2 regions of the Mycobacterium minnesotense genome follow, and region 2 is predicted to be linked to the other one. Evidence: predicted binding sites of a transcription regulator. Region 2 holds the regulator's gene; the other holds the start of a gene.
What was found. Region 2 encodes LexA, which represses DNA repair genes until DNA is damaged. Its sites were predicted from a motif close to CGAACANNTGTTCG; they were not measured.

Region 1 (7,659 bases), 580 kb from region 2:
ACAGTGGCCGCGCCTGTTCACCGAGGGCGGCCAGCACGTGCAGGGCGGCCAGCATCCCCGAGTCTGCGCCCCAGAAATCCCGGAAGTAGTAGTGCGCCGAGTGCTCCCCGCCGAAGATGGCCCCGGTCTCCGCCATCAAAGCCTTGATGAACGAGTGCCCCACCCGCGACCGCAGCGGCGTGCCGCCGCGTTCGGCCACCAACTCGGGAACAGCATGCGAGGTGATCAGATTGTGGATGACCGTGGCCCCGGGTTCGCGGGCCAATTCGCGAGCCGCCACCAGACCGGTCACCGCCGACGGCGACACCGGCTCGCCGCGCTCGTCGACCACGAAGCACCGGTCGGCATCGCCGTCGAAGGCCAACCCGATATCGGCACCCTGTTCGCGCACGAACGCCTGCAGATCGGTGAGGTTGGCCGGATCCAGCGGGTTGGCCTCGTGGTTGGGGAAGTTGCCGTCCAGCTCGAAGAACAGTGGCAGCACGGTGATCGCGCCGACCGATCCGAATACCGCCGGGGCGGTGTGGCCGGCCATTCCGTTGCCGGCGTCGACAGCAACCCGCAGTGGGCGCACTCCGGAGATGTCGACCAGGGAATGTAGGAACGCCGCATAGTCGGCCAGCACGTCGCGGTCGGTGATGCTGCCCCGCGGTCCGTTCCCGTCGCCGGCCGGGTCAACTCCGGCGATCAGCTCATCGCGAATCCGTCCCAGACCGCTGTCAGCACCCACCGGCTTGGCCCCCGCGCGACACAGCTTGATGCCGTTGTAGGCGGCCGGATTGTGGCTGGCGGTGAACATCGCGCCCGGGCAGTCCAGCGCCCCGGCCGCGTAATAGAGCTGATCGGTGGAGGCCAGCCCGATCCGGACCACATCGAGCCCTCGGGCCTGCACCCCTTCGGCGAACGCCGCCGCCAGCGGAGGCGAACTGTCCCGCATGTCGTGGCCGATCACCACCTGGCGGGCGCCTTCTTCGGCCATCAGCCGGGCAAACGAATACCCGACCTCAGCAACGAGGGATTCATCGATCTCTGAACCGACCAGGCCACGTACGTCGTACGCCTTGATCACACGGTGGACAGCCGCAGCGGGCCGAGACATGGGTAAGGGCTCCTGACGACGTGGACTCGAGACACCCAAGCCTAGCCCGGAACCTGCGGTCAGTCCGACGGGTCGGGCAATACACGCAAGTGGCCGCGGCGACGACCGTTGGTCTTGCCGGGCGGACCAGCGGGTGCCAACAGGCCGCCACCAGGCGCAGCAGCCGGTGCGCCCCGGTTGGGCGAGTCAACCGGATTGGTCTGCGGGTACCACCCGTTGGCGGGGGCCGCCCGACCGGATTCCCCTTCGCGAACGGCCTCGGCAAGCGCGATCAGGTCATCTTCTTCGGGTGACACCCACGGGCCGGGGTGGCGGACCAGCTCCCAGCCCCGTGGGGCGGTGATCCGGCCGGCATGGCTGAAACACAGGTCCCAGGAATGCGGCTCAGCGGCCGTCGCCAGCGGACCGACCACGGCGGTGGAGTCCGAGTAGACAAACGTCAGCGTCGCCACCGCATAGTGCGGACACCCTGGCCTGCAGCAGCGGCGGGGAACGTTCACGCGGTCGAGGCTATCGTGGCCGCGCGCCGCGACGCCGCCGGACACGCGCAAGCGACGGGCACCCTATGCACAACCGTTACCATCGTGGGCGTGATCGCCACGCGTCGGCATTGGCGCGGCCGTGAACCCCGCGGGCCGCTGTTACCGCCGACTGTGCCAGGTTGGCGCAGTCGCGCGGAGCGTTTCGATATGGCGGTCTTGGAGGCCTACGAACCCATCGAACAGCGGTGGAAACAACGGCTGGCAGCCCTCGATGTGGCCGTCGACGAGATCCCGCGAATCGCCGCCAAGGATCCCGACAGCGTGCAGTGGCCCCCTGAGGTGGTCGCGGACGGTCCGATTCCGCTGGCCCGCTTGATTCCTGCCGGGGTAGACGTTCGAGGCAATTCCACGCGCGCCCGGATCTTGTTGTTCCGCAAGCCGATTGAGCAGCGCGCAAATGACAGCACTGAACTCGATGAGCTATTGCACGAGATCCTGGTGGCCCAAGTGGCCACCTACCTGGATGTCGAACCCAGCGTCATCGATCCGACGATCGACGACTGAGTTCTCCGAACATCACGCGCGCAGCGGCGCGGCCGAGACCGGGATCAGATGATGCCGCGCTTGAGGCGACGGCGCTCCCGCTCGGACAGCCCGCCCCAGATTCCGAAACGTTCGTCATGCGCCAGGGCATACTCCAGGCACTCACTACGTACCGAGCAGCGCTGGCAGATCTTCTTTGCCTCGCGGGTAGAGCCGCCCTTCTCCGGAAAGAAGGCCTCGGGGTCCGTCTGGGAGCACAGCGCACGCTCCTGCCACTGCTCGTTGGTGGCCGTCTCGGGGTCGAACGGGTCGAATTCGTCGTACTCCTCGGGCTCCGGAACCAGACTCAGATGCGGCCGACTGGGCGCCACTTCGAGTCCGGTCGACGGGATCTCGAGTCCGGTCGGCGCAGCCAATTCGGCACCGGCGTGCGTTGCGCCCCCCATCACGCCCCAAAGGTGCTCATAGGACATGCTCCGCTCCTCACCTGTAGCGCGATACTGATATGACGGCCCAAACTCGAGATACTGACCATCCCGATTCGAACATGTGATCGAATCTCGGTCTGCGACACCAAAATCGGCTGGCCAACCGGGAAATGACACTAGTGTGATTAGACACGGGTTGCCCCAGCGCGGTCAAGCCGATTGGCCAAATTCCTTACCATCTCGTGATCGTTTTCCCACGCGTCCGTGATCGGCGAGTCCCTGTCATCTACCCCACATCGGGGTATCGGCGTGTCTTACCGCACTGCGCGGTGGCGCCGATGACGGTCCGCCACAACGACCATATCGGCGCCAAAGGTACTGTCGTGCGCTGTGAAGGTCACCGTTCTCGTCGGGGGGGTAGGCGGCGCCCGATTCCTGCTCGGCGTCCAGAAACTGCTGAGTCTGGGCCAATTTGCGCCCTCCTCAGCCGACGAAACGCCCGCGCACGACCTGACGGCAGTGGTCAACGTGGGCGACGACGCCTGGATGCACGGCGTGCGGATCTGCCCGGATCTCGACACCTGCATGTACACCCTGGGCGGCGGCGTGGACACCGAGCGCGGCTGGGGCCACCGCGACGAAACCTGGCACGCCATGGAGGAGTTGGCCCGCTATGGCATGCAACCGGACTGGTTCAGCCTCGGCGATCGCGACCTGGCGACCCATCTGGTCCGGACCCAATCGTTGCGGGCCGGCTATCCGCTGTCGGAGGTGACGGCCGCCCTATGTGAGCGCTGGCGGCCCGGAGCGCGGCTGCTGCCGGTCACCAATGACAGCTGTGAAACCCACGTCGTGATCACCGATCCCGAAGATGACACTCAGCGCGCGATCCACTTTCAGGAGTGGTGGGTGCGCCACCGCGCCCAGGTGCCCACCCACGGCTTCGGCTTCGTGGGCGCGGAGAAGGCATCGGCCGCACCAGAAGTCGTTGATGCCATCACCGGTGCCGATATCGTGCTGCTGGCCCCCTCAAACCCGGTGGTGAGCATCGGCGCCATCCTGGCAGTCCCGGGTGTGCGCGCAGCCCTACGTTCGACGGCGGCGCCCGTAGTCGGGTACTCCCCGATCATCGCTGGAAAGCCGTTGCGCGGCATGGCCGATATCTGCCTGAGTGTGATCGGCTTGGATTCCACCTCGCGGGCCGTCGGCGAGCACTACGGCGCACGCAGCGGAACCGGGATATTGGACTACTGGCTGGTGCACGAGGGCGAACAGGCCGGCGGCGACGAAATCGCCGGAGTGACCGTACATGCCGCCCCACTGCTGATGACGGACCCGTCGGCGACCGCCGAGATGGTGCGCGCCGGGCTGGATCTCGCGGGCGTGCGATGACCGAGCACGGCAGCGCCGCCAAAGTTGAGATCCTGCCGGTGAGCGGGCTCGGCGAATTCCGGCCGGGCGACGATCTCGCATCGGCTCTGGCGCAGGCCGCACCCTGGCTTGCCGACGGCGACATCGTGGTGGTCACCAGCAAGGTGGTGTCCAAATGCGAGGGCCGTATCGTCCCGGCGCCGCACGATGCCGAGGCGCGGGACGCGTTGCGACGTCAACTGGTCGAGGCAGAGGCGGTGCGGGTGCTGGCCCGCAAAGGCCGCACCTGGATCACCGAGAACCGCATCGGACTGGTGCAGGCGGCAGCCGGCGTGGACGGCTCCAACGTCGGGGCCGACGAACTCGCCTTGCTGCCGGTCGATCCGGACGGCAGCGCCGCGCAGTTGCGCACCGGTCTGGCCGAGCGGCTGGGCGTGGACGTGGGTGTGCTGATCACCGACACCATGGGACGGGCCTGGCGCAACGGACAGATCGACGTCGCGATCGGTGCGTCGGGCCTGACCGTCCTCAACGGCTACGCCGGTGCACTCGACCGGCACGGCAACGAGTTGGTCGTGACCGAAGTCGCCGTCGCCGACGAACTGGCTGCCGCCGCGGACCTGGTCAAAGGCAAGCTCACGGACGTGCCGGTAGCCGTGGTGCGCGGGGTCTTAAGCCCCGACAACGGCTCCACCGCGGCAGCACTGGTGCGCTCAGGTCCCGACGACCTGTTCTGGCTGGGCACCGCCGAGGCCATTGAGGCCGGACGAAGCCAGGCTCAGCTGCTGCGCCGCTCGGTGCGCAGCTTCACCGGCGAACCTGTTCCGGAACAACTGATCACCGACGCCATGGCCGAGGCTCTGACCGCACCGGCGCCGCACCACACCCGCCCGGTGCGGTTCGTCTGGTTGCAGACTCCGCAGCTGCGGACCCGGCTCCTCGACGCCATGGCCACCCAGTGGCGCGCCGACCTGACCGACGACGGTAAGTCCCCGGAAGTCATCGAAGCCAGGGTGTCACGCGGCCAGATCCTTTACGACGCACCCGAAGTCGTCATACCGATGATGGTTCCCGACGGCGCACACCACTATCCCGACGCGGCCCGAACCGCCGCTGAGCACACCATGTTCACGGTCGCGGTCGGCGCCGCAGTCCAGGGCCTGTTGGTTGCGCTGGCGGTGCGCGGCGTGGGCAGCTGCTGGATCGGGTCGACCATTTTCACTCCGGCACTGGTACGCGCCGAGCTCGACCTTCCTGCCGATTGGGAACCGTTGGGCGCCATCGCTATCGGCTATCCCACCGAGCCGCCTGAGCCGCGCCCGCCGGCCGATGTCGGCGAGCTGCTGGTGCGCCGATGAGTCTGCACGACTCCGCTGTTGCGGCACTGAGGTCCTGGACCGCACCGGATTCCGCGCAGGATTCGCTGCGGCACGCGGTACTGGCATTTCTGGATGCGCGCAGTGACGCATGCCTACGGGAATGCGTTCCCGGCCACATCACCGCATCGACCTTGGTGCTCGACCACACCGGCGGGCAGGCCCTGCTGACGCTGCACCCGCGGGTCGGGCGCTGGCTGCAGCTCGGCGGGCACTGTGAGGACACCGACGCCGATATCACCGCCGCCGCACTGCGCGAGGCCACCGAGGAGTCCGGTATCGCCGGCCTGCGACTGGATCCGCAGCTGGCGGCGGTTCACGTGCACCCGGTGACGTGCTCACTGGGAGTGCCGACCCGGCACCTCGACCTGCAGTTCGTGGCGCATGCGCCGGCCGACGCCCAGATCGGGATCAGCGAGGAATCGCTGGCCCTGCGCTGGTGGCCGGTCGACGCGCTGCCACCGGACGCCGACGACGCCTTGGCGCATCTGGTGGCACAAGCAGTCGGGTAGACCTTTTACGGGGAATCGGTCACTCGCGTCCAGGGCTGACAGTTGTGCGATTCAAAGGCCTTGACCGATGCCGGAATGCTGGCATACATCGGGCCGATCGACGTGTTCGCCGCGACCACATGATCTTTGGTCGCATCGGGTGTGCTGTAGGTGAACCACGAGCACATCGACTCCTGGGTCGGCACATCGTTGATCCACACGCCGAAGGCCGAACCCGAACCGCCGGTGTGGTAGAGGCCCGGTGCGATATCGGCGCCTACGTGAAAGACGCCGTTGCCCGGTATCGGGTCAAGCGGATCCGCAGCGGCAGGCACCGCCATGGCTACTGCTGCCACGCACACGATGCAGACCCTGGCGAACATAGCTCTCACTATTCACCGTTGACTCTGCGTGTAGGGCGGAAAAGTGCGAGAAGGGTGCGCCGTGAGCGCAGAGTCAACGCACGACGCGGCTCAAACGTCGCTGGAGTAGCGGATCCCGCAGTCGGGAATCGACACCCCGGGCCACACCCGGGCACCGCGCAGTAGCTCGCAGCGGGCCCCGATGTCGGCGCCGTCGCCGATCACCCCGTCCCGGATCAGCGCCCGTGGACCGATCCGCGCGCCGAATCCGATGATCGAGCGTTCGATCACGCAACCGGCCTCGACCTTCACCCCGTCGAAGATCACCGCGCCGTCGAGCCGAGCCCCCGGGCCGATCTCCGCGCCCCGACCGACCACGGTCCCGCCGATCAGCACCGCACCCGGCGCCACCGAAGCACCGTCGTGCACCAGTGCCTCACCCCGTTGGCCAGTCAGCGCCGGCGACGGCGCGATGCCGCGCACCAGGTCCGCCGAACCGCGCACGAAGTCCTCCGGAGTGCCCATGTCGCGCCAGTAGCTGGTGTCGACGTATCCGCAGACCTTGACACCGTCAGACAGCAGGACCGGGAACACCTCGCGTTCCACCGAGACCGGCCGTCCGCGCGGAATAGCTTCGATCACTCTGCGGGACAACACATAACAGCCGGCGTTGATCTGGTCCGTCGGCGGGTCCTCGGTCTTCTCCAGGAATGCGGTGACCCGACCGTCGCGGGTGGGGACACAACCGAAAGCCCGCGGGTCGCCGACGCGCACCAGATGCAGAGTGGCCTCAGCGGCCTGCTCGCGGTGGTAGTCGTACAACTCGGTCAAGTCCGCTCCGGACAAGACGTCGCCGTTGAACACCATCGCGGTGTCGTGGCGCAGCTTTCCGGCGACGTTGGCGATGCCGCCGCCGGTGCCCAGTGGCTCCTCTTCGGTCACGTAGTCGATCTGCAGGCCCAGCGCGGACCCGTCACCGAATTCCTGCGCGAACACCTCCGGTTTGTAGGACGTGCTGAGGATGACGTGCTCGATACCGGCGGCGGCGATCCGCGACAGCAGGTGCGTCAGGAACGGCAGACCCGCGGTCGGCAGCATCGGCTTGGGCGCCGACAGCGTCAGTGGACGCAGCCGAGTGCCCTTGCCGCCGACGAGGACGACCGCGTCGACTTCGCTCAGTGTCACGATTGCCCCTTCGTCAGTTTGCGGCGAGCATTGCGCACCGCCAGGTGTGAGCGCACCGCCAGCGCGCCCCGCATGCTCCAGCGCAACGGGGCACGCGACCAGCCGGTGTGCCGGTCGGCCAGGTAGGTGTAGGTGCTGCGGTGGTGTGCCGCCAGGTTGCGCGCCGGGTCCTTGCCGGTGGCATGCCCCTTCTGGTGCAACACCTCGGCGGAGGGCACGTAGACGTTGAGCCAGCCGGCCTTGTCCAGCCGGTCCCCCAGGTCGACGTCTTCCATATAGAGGAAGTAGCGCTCGTCGAAGCCGCCGATCGCGTCGAACGCCG
Region 2 (7,659 bases):
ACGGAGTCGACAAGCTCGTCAAGCGATTCCTGCGGAATCCGGTGTCGCACTCTGTCGATGAACTCGACGCACCTCCTCCGGCCATGACCCACCACGTGTTCCACGTCTCGGGTCTTCAGGACAAGAAGGACTTGGTGCAGCTTTTGGCATCGGGCACCGGGCGACGAATCCTGTTCTTGCGCACCAAGCACCAGGCGCGCAAGCTGGCACGCCAACTCACCGAGTCCGGTGTCCCGTCAGTCGATCTGCATGGCAACCTGTCGCAGCCGGCCCGCGAGCGCAACCTCGCGGCGTTCTCCGGCGGGGATGTGCGGGTGCTGGTCGCCACCGACATCGCGGCGCGTGGTGTTCACGTCGACGAGGTGGAACTCGTGGTGCACGTGGACCCGCCTGCCGAACACAAGGCGTACCTGCACCGTTCGGGGCGTACGGCACGTGCGGGCAGCGCCGGAGACGTCGTCACCGTCGTTCTGCCCGAGCAGCGCCGAGAGACCCAGGTGCTGTTGCGCCGCGCGGGTATCACCGTTGCCCCGCAGCAGGTGGGTGCCGACTCGGCATCGGTGCTTGAGCTGGTGGGGGAGGTGGCTCCGTTGCGGACGGCCCCGGTGGCTCCCACGGTTGCCCCGCCGACTCGCGCCAAGAGCTCGCCGGGGCAGCCAGGCCGCCCGCGTCGCCGTCGTGGGGCCGGCGGTGCCCAGCAGCCTGCCGCGCAGGGCGACGCCCGACGTCGGCAGCGTGGCGGTTCCGGGCCCCGGCGCCACACGGAGGCTGCGCGCTAGGGCTGAGGCGCACCACCGCGCCGCCCAACCATCCGGTTGGTCTATTCTCGTCGGAAAGATCCGTCGACCGGAGGTCCAGGCAATGAGTGCCGCAGTCAAATACCAGCGAACCCTGTTCGAGCCCGAGCACGATCTGTTTCGGGAGTCCTTCCGGGCCTTCCTGGATCGCCATGCCGCTCCTCACCAGGAGGAGTGGGACAAGGCGAAGATCGTGGACCGCTCCGTATGGCTCGAGGCCGGCAAACAGGGCTTCTTGGGCATGGCGGTACCCGAGGAATACGGCGGCGGTGGCGACCCCGACTTCCGGTACAACACGATCATCACCGAGGAAGTCACTGCGGGCCGCTACAGCGGGCTGGGATTCAGCCTGCACAACGACGTCTGCGCGCCGTACCTGCTGGAACTGTGCAACGAGGAGCAGAAGCAGCGCTGGCTGCCCAAGTTCTGCACCGGCGAGTTGATCACCGCGATCGCGATGACCGAACCGGGCACTGGCAGCGACCTGCAGGGCATCAAGACCCGCGCGGTCAAGCAGGGCGACCACTACGTGCTCAACGGGTCGAAGACCTTCATCACCAACGGTATTCACTCCGATCTGGTGATCGTCGTGGCCCAGACCGACCCGGAGAAGGGTGCGCAGGGCTTCAGCCTGCTGGTCGTGGAGCGTGGCATGGAGGGCTTCGAGCGCGGCCGCCACTTGGACAAGATCGGTTTGGACGCCCAGGACACTGCGGAGCTGTCCTTCACCGACGTGCATGTCCCGGTGGAGAACCTGCTCGGCGAGGAGGGCAAGGGCTTCATCTACCTGATGCAGAATCTGCCGCAGGAGCGCATCTCGATCGCGATCATGGCCGCCGGGGCGATGGAGGCGGTTCTGGAGCAGACCATTCAGTACACCAAGGAACGCAAGGCCTTCGGCAAGCCGATCGGCAGCTTCCAGAACAGCCGGTTCCTGTTGGCCGAGTTGGCCACTGAGGCCACCGTGGTGCGGATGATGGTCGATGAGTTTGTGAAGCTGCACCTGGACAAGAAGCTCACCGTGGAGCAGGCCGCGATGGCCAAGTGGTATTCCACCGAGAAGCAGGTCCACCTGATCGACCGTTGCCTTCAGCTGCACGGCGGATACGGTTACATGCGCGAATACCCGGTCGCGCGGGCTTATCTGGATGCCCGCGTTCAGACCATTTACGGCGGCACGACCGAGATCATGAAAGAGATCATCGGCCGCAGCCTCGGCGTCTAGTCGGGGCAATCGAACACAGTCAATGCACCCCACGGGGTGCTGCAAGGGGCGCTACCAGCACGTTTGGTAGTGCCCCTTGTTTTGATTTGCGCAGCGACTTTGGCATCATTTCAGCATCGGGTGGGTATCTGTTTCCGCAATATCGGTGACTTGGCTTCGAAACTTGGGCCGATTGCGGGAAAGTCTATGCCGGAAACATTTGCGTCGTTAACGATGCCTGGGAGGGCTGGTGACTAGTCGGAAAGATCGGTTCGGCAAGACGGCGGTGCGCATGGCGCTCGGCCTCGCGGCGACGGTCACCGTGCTCTTGTCGGTGCAGACCGCCGCGGCGACGCCGGACAGCGATGCCCACGACGCCATCACGGCGGCGTGGCAGGCTGCCGGCGGTGACGGATCGCCGTTGGGCGCTCCCAAGGGGGACGTGCACCCGGCCGGCGTGGGATTCGCGCAGGACTTTGCCGGTGGCACCGTCTTTTTCACCCCGGAGACCGGAGCCAGGGCCCTCTACGGTGCGATCCTGGACAAGTACGAGGCGCTGGGGGGTGCGGCGGACAACGGCCTCGGATTCCCCAGCAGTGACGAAGTGCCCGGGCTGGTCCCCGACAGTCGGGTGGCCATCTTGGCCGGCGCCGACAACCCGGTGATCTTCTGGACGCCTGAGCACGGTGCCCATGTGGTGCGCGGGCCGATCAACGCCGGCTGGGACAAGCTCGGCAGTTCCACTGGTGCGCTGGGCGTCCCAGTCGAGGACGAGAACTACGACGGTGCCGTCGTCACGCAGAAATTCAGCGGCGGTGTGCTGTCGTTCGACAGTGCGACCGGCACCTTCACCACGATTCCGCCGGAGTTGGCGGCGCAGCTGGCCGACGTGGCGGCGCAGGCGGACCCGATCGCGGCCATCGATCAGGCCTGGCGCACCGCCGGCGGCCCGGCGGGAGCGCTGGGAGCCAAGCAGGGCGACCAGTACACGATCGGTGAGAACGGCGGCGTGGGACAAGACTTCGCCCACGGCAAGGTCTACTTCAGCCCGGTGACCGGAGCTAATGTCGTCGACGGCGACGTGTTGGCCAAGTACGAGTCGCTGGGTGGGCCCGCCGGTAGTGACCTGGGTTTCCCGATCACGAGCACGGCAGACGGTGCGCTCAGTGGCAGCAGGTTCAACGCGTTCGCCGCTGAGGACGAGCCGGTGATCTTCTTCAGCCCCGACAACGGTGCCTACGTGGTGCGCGGCGCGATGAAGGAGGCCTGGGACAAGCTCGAAGGGGCCACCGGAAAGCTCGGTGCCCCGGTGGGCGACGAAACCGTCGAAGGTGACGTGGTGTCGCAGAAGTTCACCGGCGGCTTGATCGCATGGAACCAGGCCACCAACACATACAGCACCGAACCGGCCGAGCTGGCGCAATCGTTGTCGGGACTGCAGATTCCCGGTAAGAATCTGCCGGACGGCAGCAAGTCCACCGCAGGCGGCGCAGCCAAAGAGTCGCACTGGAATTGGTCCTGGGTACTGATTCCCGTGGTGGTGCTCGCGGTGCTGGGTGCATTTGCCGGCGCGGCGATGTGGTGGCAGCGGCGTCGACCTGCCCCGGTACTGCAGGGTGCGCCGGTCGCCGTGCCCGCGCCGGTCGCCGACGACTATGACGAGGATGAGGAGCAGTGGGCTCATCACGACCGCAGAGAAGACCACCGCGAGCACGAGGGCACCGTCCGGCTGCCGAGCCGCTATGGCGCACCTCAGTACGTTCCCGAGCCCGAGTTGCCGGTCTCCTCGATCCCGGATGCGCCGTGGCTGCACTACGGCGAGCACGAGACCGAGGCTGACCTCGACGACGAGGACGACACCGACACCGCACCCACCCGGGTGGTGACCGAGGAAGATTTCGGAACCGGTCGGCACGCCGTCGGGCACGGGGGCGGCGGGGCTGACCCGCGTTCCTTCGGTTCTGTCGCTGCCCCGCGCAGGTTCGGTGGCAGCACGGAGACTCGAACGTTCGGTCTCGACGAATCGATCCATCCGGTGATGCATCTGCCGCTGGATGATCCCTACCAACAGCCCACCGGCTATCCGATCAAGGCGAACATCGGCTCGGGTCTTTACTACACCCCGCAGAACGCTTTGTACGACGACACTCTCGCCGAGATCTGGTTCGCCACCGAGGATGCAGCGCGGCTCAACGGATTCACCCGGGCCGGCTGAGCGCGCTGCTCGACGCCGGGCGGGGCGTGACCGGTCAGATCTTGCGGATGACGGTCACGACCTTGCCCAGCACCACCGCGTCGTTGCCGGGAATCGGGTCGAAGATCGGGTTGTGCGGCATCAGCCAGACTTGACCGCCGGTGCGCTTGAAGGTCTTCACGGTGGCCTCGCCGTCGATCATGGCGGCCACGATGTCGCCGTTGTCGGCGACGTTCTGCTGGCGCACCACCACCCAGTCGCCATCGCAGATCGCGGCGTCCACCATCGATTCGCCGACCACTTTAAGCAGGAACAGCTCACCTTCGCCCACCAATTCGCGGGGCAGCGGGAATACCTCTTCGACGGCCTCTTCGGCCAGGATCGGGCCACCGGCGGCGATCCGGCCCAGGACTGGAACGTAAGTGGGCTCGGGCAGGGCGTCCGACCCGGCGAATTCTGTACGTTGAGCGGCCTCCACGGCTCCGGCCACATCGTCCTGACTGCGAACGTCGACGGCGCGGGGACGGTTGGGGTCACGACGCAGAAAGCCTTTGCGCTCAAGCGTTCTTAGTTGGTGCGCCACCGACGACGTCGAGGTCAGTCCGACAGCGTCGCCGATCTCGCGGATGCTCGGCGGGTACCCCCGCTCGTTCACCGAGGCGCGGATGACGTTGAGGATCGTGCGCTGCCGCGCGGTCAATGCTGAGTCCGGGCCCGCCGCGTTACTGGTGCTGTCACTCATGCGCCCGAATCTAGTCGTATACCTGCGATTAATCAAACATGTGTTCGAGGTGTGTCGCGCGGGCGTTCGAAGAGATCCTGGCTTGTCGTACCCCTTCGCTAATGTTTTCGACAACAAATCGATCACATGTTCGGATATCGAACATACAATCGATTACTATTCGAACAGTCGAGCGAACAGGGTCGCCGACGCCGAGTGAGGGAGAACCGCACATGATGCTCATCGACACGATGGCTCCTACGTTCGAGCCGGCCGGGCAGGGTCAGCCGCGGATGCACCGCGGTCCCCGGACGTCGGGTCGCGCATATCCTGTCCGCACTCGTCCGGCACGGCTGGTCCGACCGCGGCCCGGCGGCGCCCCGCTGCGCCACCGCGGGCATGCCGTGGTGATGTCGCGGACGCCGCACCGGCCACGGCCGGTCCAGGCCATCACGCCGGCAACCACGGTGGTCCTGGCCTTGATCGCCGCCGCTATCACCGTGTGGCTGGGGCTGATCGCCCAGTTCGGTGCGGCGGCGGCCGATGCCGGGGCTGCGGTGCCCGACCAGCTCGGCGTGGTGCGCGTCCAAAGTGGCGAGAACCTGGCGCACCTGGCGGCCCGGGTCGCACCTGGCGCGCCCTCCGGCCGGGTGATCGAACGCATTCGTGAGCTCAACGGCCTGGAGTCGGTCGCTCTGGACGCCGGCCAGACGCTGATCGCGCCGTTGGGGTGAGGGCGCGGTGTCGGCTCTACCGTCGTCTGCTGCCACTGCGGGGCGTTGGCTTGGGCGCACACAGGTAGGCTCGCAGATGTCCCAGCGGGCCGCGGTTCCTCAGCTGTCTGAGGCTCCGGGTTCCCGGCACGGCGAAGGAGCGGCAATGCACTGCCCGTTTTGTCGCCATCCGGACTCCCGGGTGGTCGATTCCCGCGAGACCGATGAAGGCCAGGCCATCCGGCGCCGTCGATCGTGTCCCGAATGCGGCCGTCGATTCTCCACCGTGGAGACCGCGGTATTGGCGGTGGTCAAGCGCAGCGGCGTCACAGAGCCGTTCAGCCGTGAGAAGGTCGTCAGTGGGGTGCGCCGGGCGTGCCAGGGCCGCCAAGTCGACGATGATGCACTGAACCTGCTGGCGCAGCAGGTGGAAGACGCGGTGCGGGCCGCGGGTTCCCCGGAGATCCCTAGCCATGAGGTTGGGCTGGCCATTCTCGGCCCGCTGCGCGAACTCGACGAGGTGGCCTATCTGCGGTTCGCTTCGGTCTATCGGTCATTTTCCTCGGCGGCCGACTTTGAGCGTGAGATCGAGGCGCTGCGCGAGCACCGCGAGGTACCCAGCTCCGGTTGAGCCGTACGAGCGCCGACGTCGCGCACTACGCTGGCCGAATGGCACCCGAGTTGCATCCCAATCTGATGGAGCTGGCGCCGCTGCTGGGCACCTGGGCGGGCCGGGGATCTGGGGTCTATCCCACGATTCCGTCATTCGACTACCTCGAAGAGGTGGTCTTCTCCCACGTAGGCAAGCCGTTCCTGGTGTATGGCCAGAAGACCACGTCGCCCACCGACGGCCTGCCCCTGCACGCCGAGGTCGGCTACCTGCGGGTGCCCGAACCCGGCCGGATCGAGTGGGTTCTCGCGCACCCCAGCGGTATCACCGAGATCGAGGTCGGTAGTTACGCGGTGACCGGCAACGGTGTGGAACTGCAGATGTCGGCGCCCACGATCGGCCTGGCGCCGACGGCCAAAGCGGTGACCGTACTGAGCCGGCGCTATCGCCTTTCAGGCGACGAACTGTCCTACACGCTGGATATGGGCGCCGTCGGCCAGCCTGCGCAGAACCACCTGACCGCCACGCTGCACCGCACCGGATAAGGCACCGAGGCGCGGGTGCCTCAGTCCTCGCCGTCGAGGTTCTTCTTGGCCTCCTGCGCCAGGAAGCGCTCGAATTCGGCACCGAGTTCGTCGGCGCTGGGCAGATCTTCGTCGCGGGACAGCAATGAGCGGTTCTGCTGGGCGGTCACAAAGGCGTCGTACTGATGTTCCAGTGCGGTCACCACTTGGGCCACTTCGGCGCTTGCCTCCACCTGTTGATCGATCTTGGCGCGAACCTCGGTCGCGGCGTCGCTCAGTTCGGTCAGCGGCAACTCCAACGCACCGGACTGGGCGGCCTGCTTCAGCAGGGCCTCGGCGGCCTCGGGGTAGTCGGTCTGGGCCACGTAGTGCGGCACGTGCACCGTGAAGCCGACAACCTCGTGCCCATGCTGCGCCATCCGGTATTCCAGCAGGTTAGATGCACTGCCGGGAACCTGGACTTCGGTGATCCACGGGGTGAAATCGCTGATCAGGTCGCGATTATTGGAATGCGCGGTGAGTGTCACCGGCCGCGTATGCGGAACGGCCATCGGGATGGTGCCCAGCCCAATGGTGCGACGCACGCCAAGCTGCTCGGCCAACAGTCGAACGGCCGTGATGAACCTCTCCCACTTTAGGTCTGGCTCCATTCCCGCGAGCAGCAGAAACGGCGTGCCGGCACTGTCCCGCAAAGCATGCAGACTCAGGTCGGGCTCGGCGTAGTGGGTGAAGTGGTCGGCCTTAAATGTCATCAGAGGGCGCCGCGACCGATAGTCAAGCAGGTCGTCGATCGCAAACGATGCCACCAGTTCGCTGTCCAGCGCGGTCTTGAGGTGCCCGGTCGCCAGGCGAATCGCGTGACCGGCGTCGGAGAACCCTTCCAAAGCGTGGATCAG

Region 1: the regulator LexA is predicted to act here: its motif matches at 2,667-2,680, upstream of cofD (2-phospho-L-lactate transferase).

The regions. Positions count from the first base shown of each region.
Region 1 is NZ_AP022589.1:738,405-746,063, forward strand. It holds gene G6N09_RS03655 (phosphomannomutase/phosphoglucomutase) at 1-1,099, opposite strand, end outside; gene G6N09_RS03660 (DUF3499 domain-containing protein) at 1,159-1,599, opposite strand; gene G6N09_RS03665 (metallopeptidase family protein) at 1,693-2,145, shown strand; gene G6N09_RS03670 (WhiB family transcriptional regulator) at 2,190-2,597, opposite strand; gene cofD (2-phospho-L-lactate transferase) at 2,943-3,944, shown strand; gene G6N09_RS03680 (coenzyme F420-0:L-glutamate ligase) at 3,941-5,281, shown strand; gene G6N09_RS03685 (NUDIX hydrolase) at 5,278-5,811, shown strand; gene G6N09_RS03690 (Rv1352/Rv1906c domain-containing protein) at 5,817-6,173, opposite strand; gene manB (mannose-1-phosphate guanylyltransferase ManB) at 6,264-7,337, opposite strand; gene G6N09_RS03700 (glycosyltransferase family 2 protein) at 7,334-7,659, opposite strand, start outside.
Region 2 is NZ_AP022589.1:158,957-166,615, reverse strand. It holds gene G6N09_RS00835 (DEAD/DEAH box helicase) at 1-779, shown strand, start outside; gene G6N09_RS00830 (acyl-CoA dehydrogenase family protein) at 862-2,022, shown strand; gene G6N09_RS00825 (LGFP repeat-containing protein) at 2,252-4,216, shown strand; gene lexA (transcriptional repressor LexA) at 4,251-4,937, opposite strand; gene G6N09_RS00815 (LysM peptidoglycan-binding domain-containing protein) at 5,150-5,650, shown strand; gene nrdR (transcriptional regulator NrdR) at 5,796-6,260, shown strand; gene G6N09_RS00805 (peroxynitrite isomerase) at 6,299-6,784, shown strand; gene G6N09_RS00800 (proteasome assembly chaperone family protein) at 6,805-7,659, opposite strand, start outside.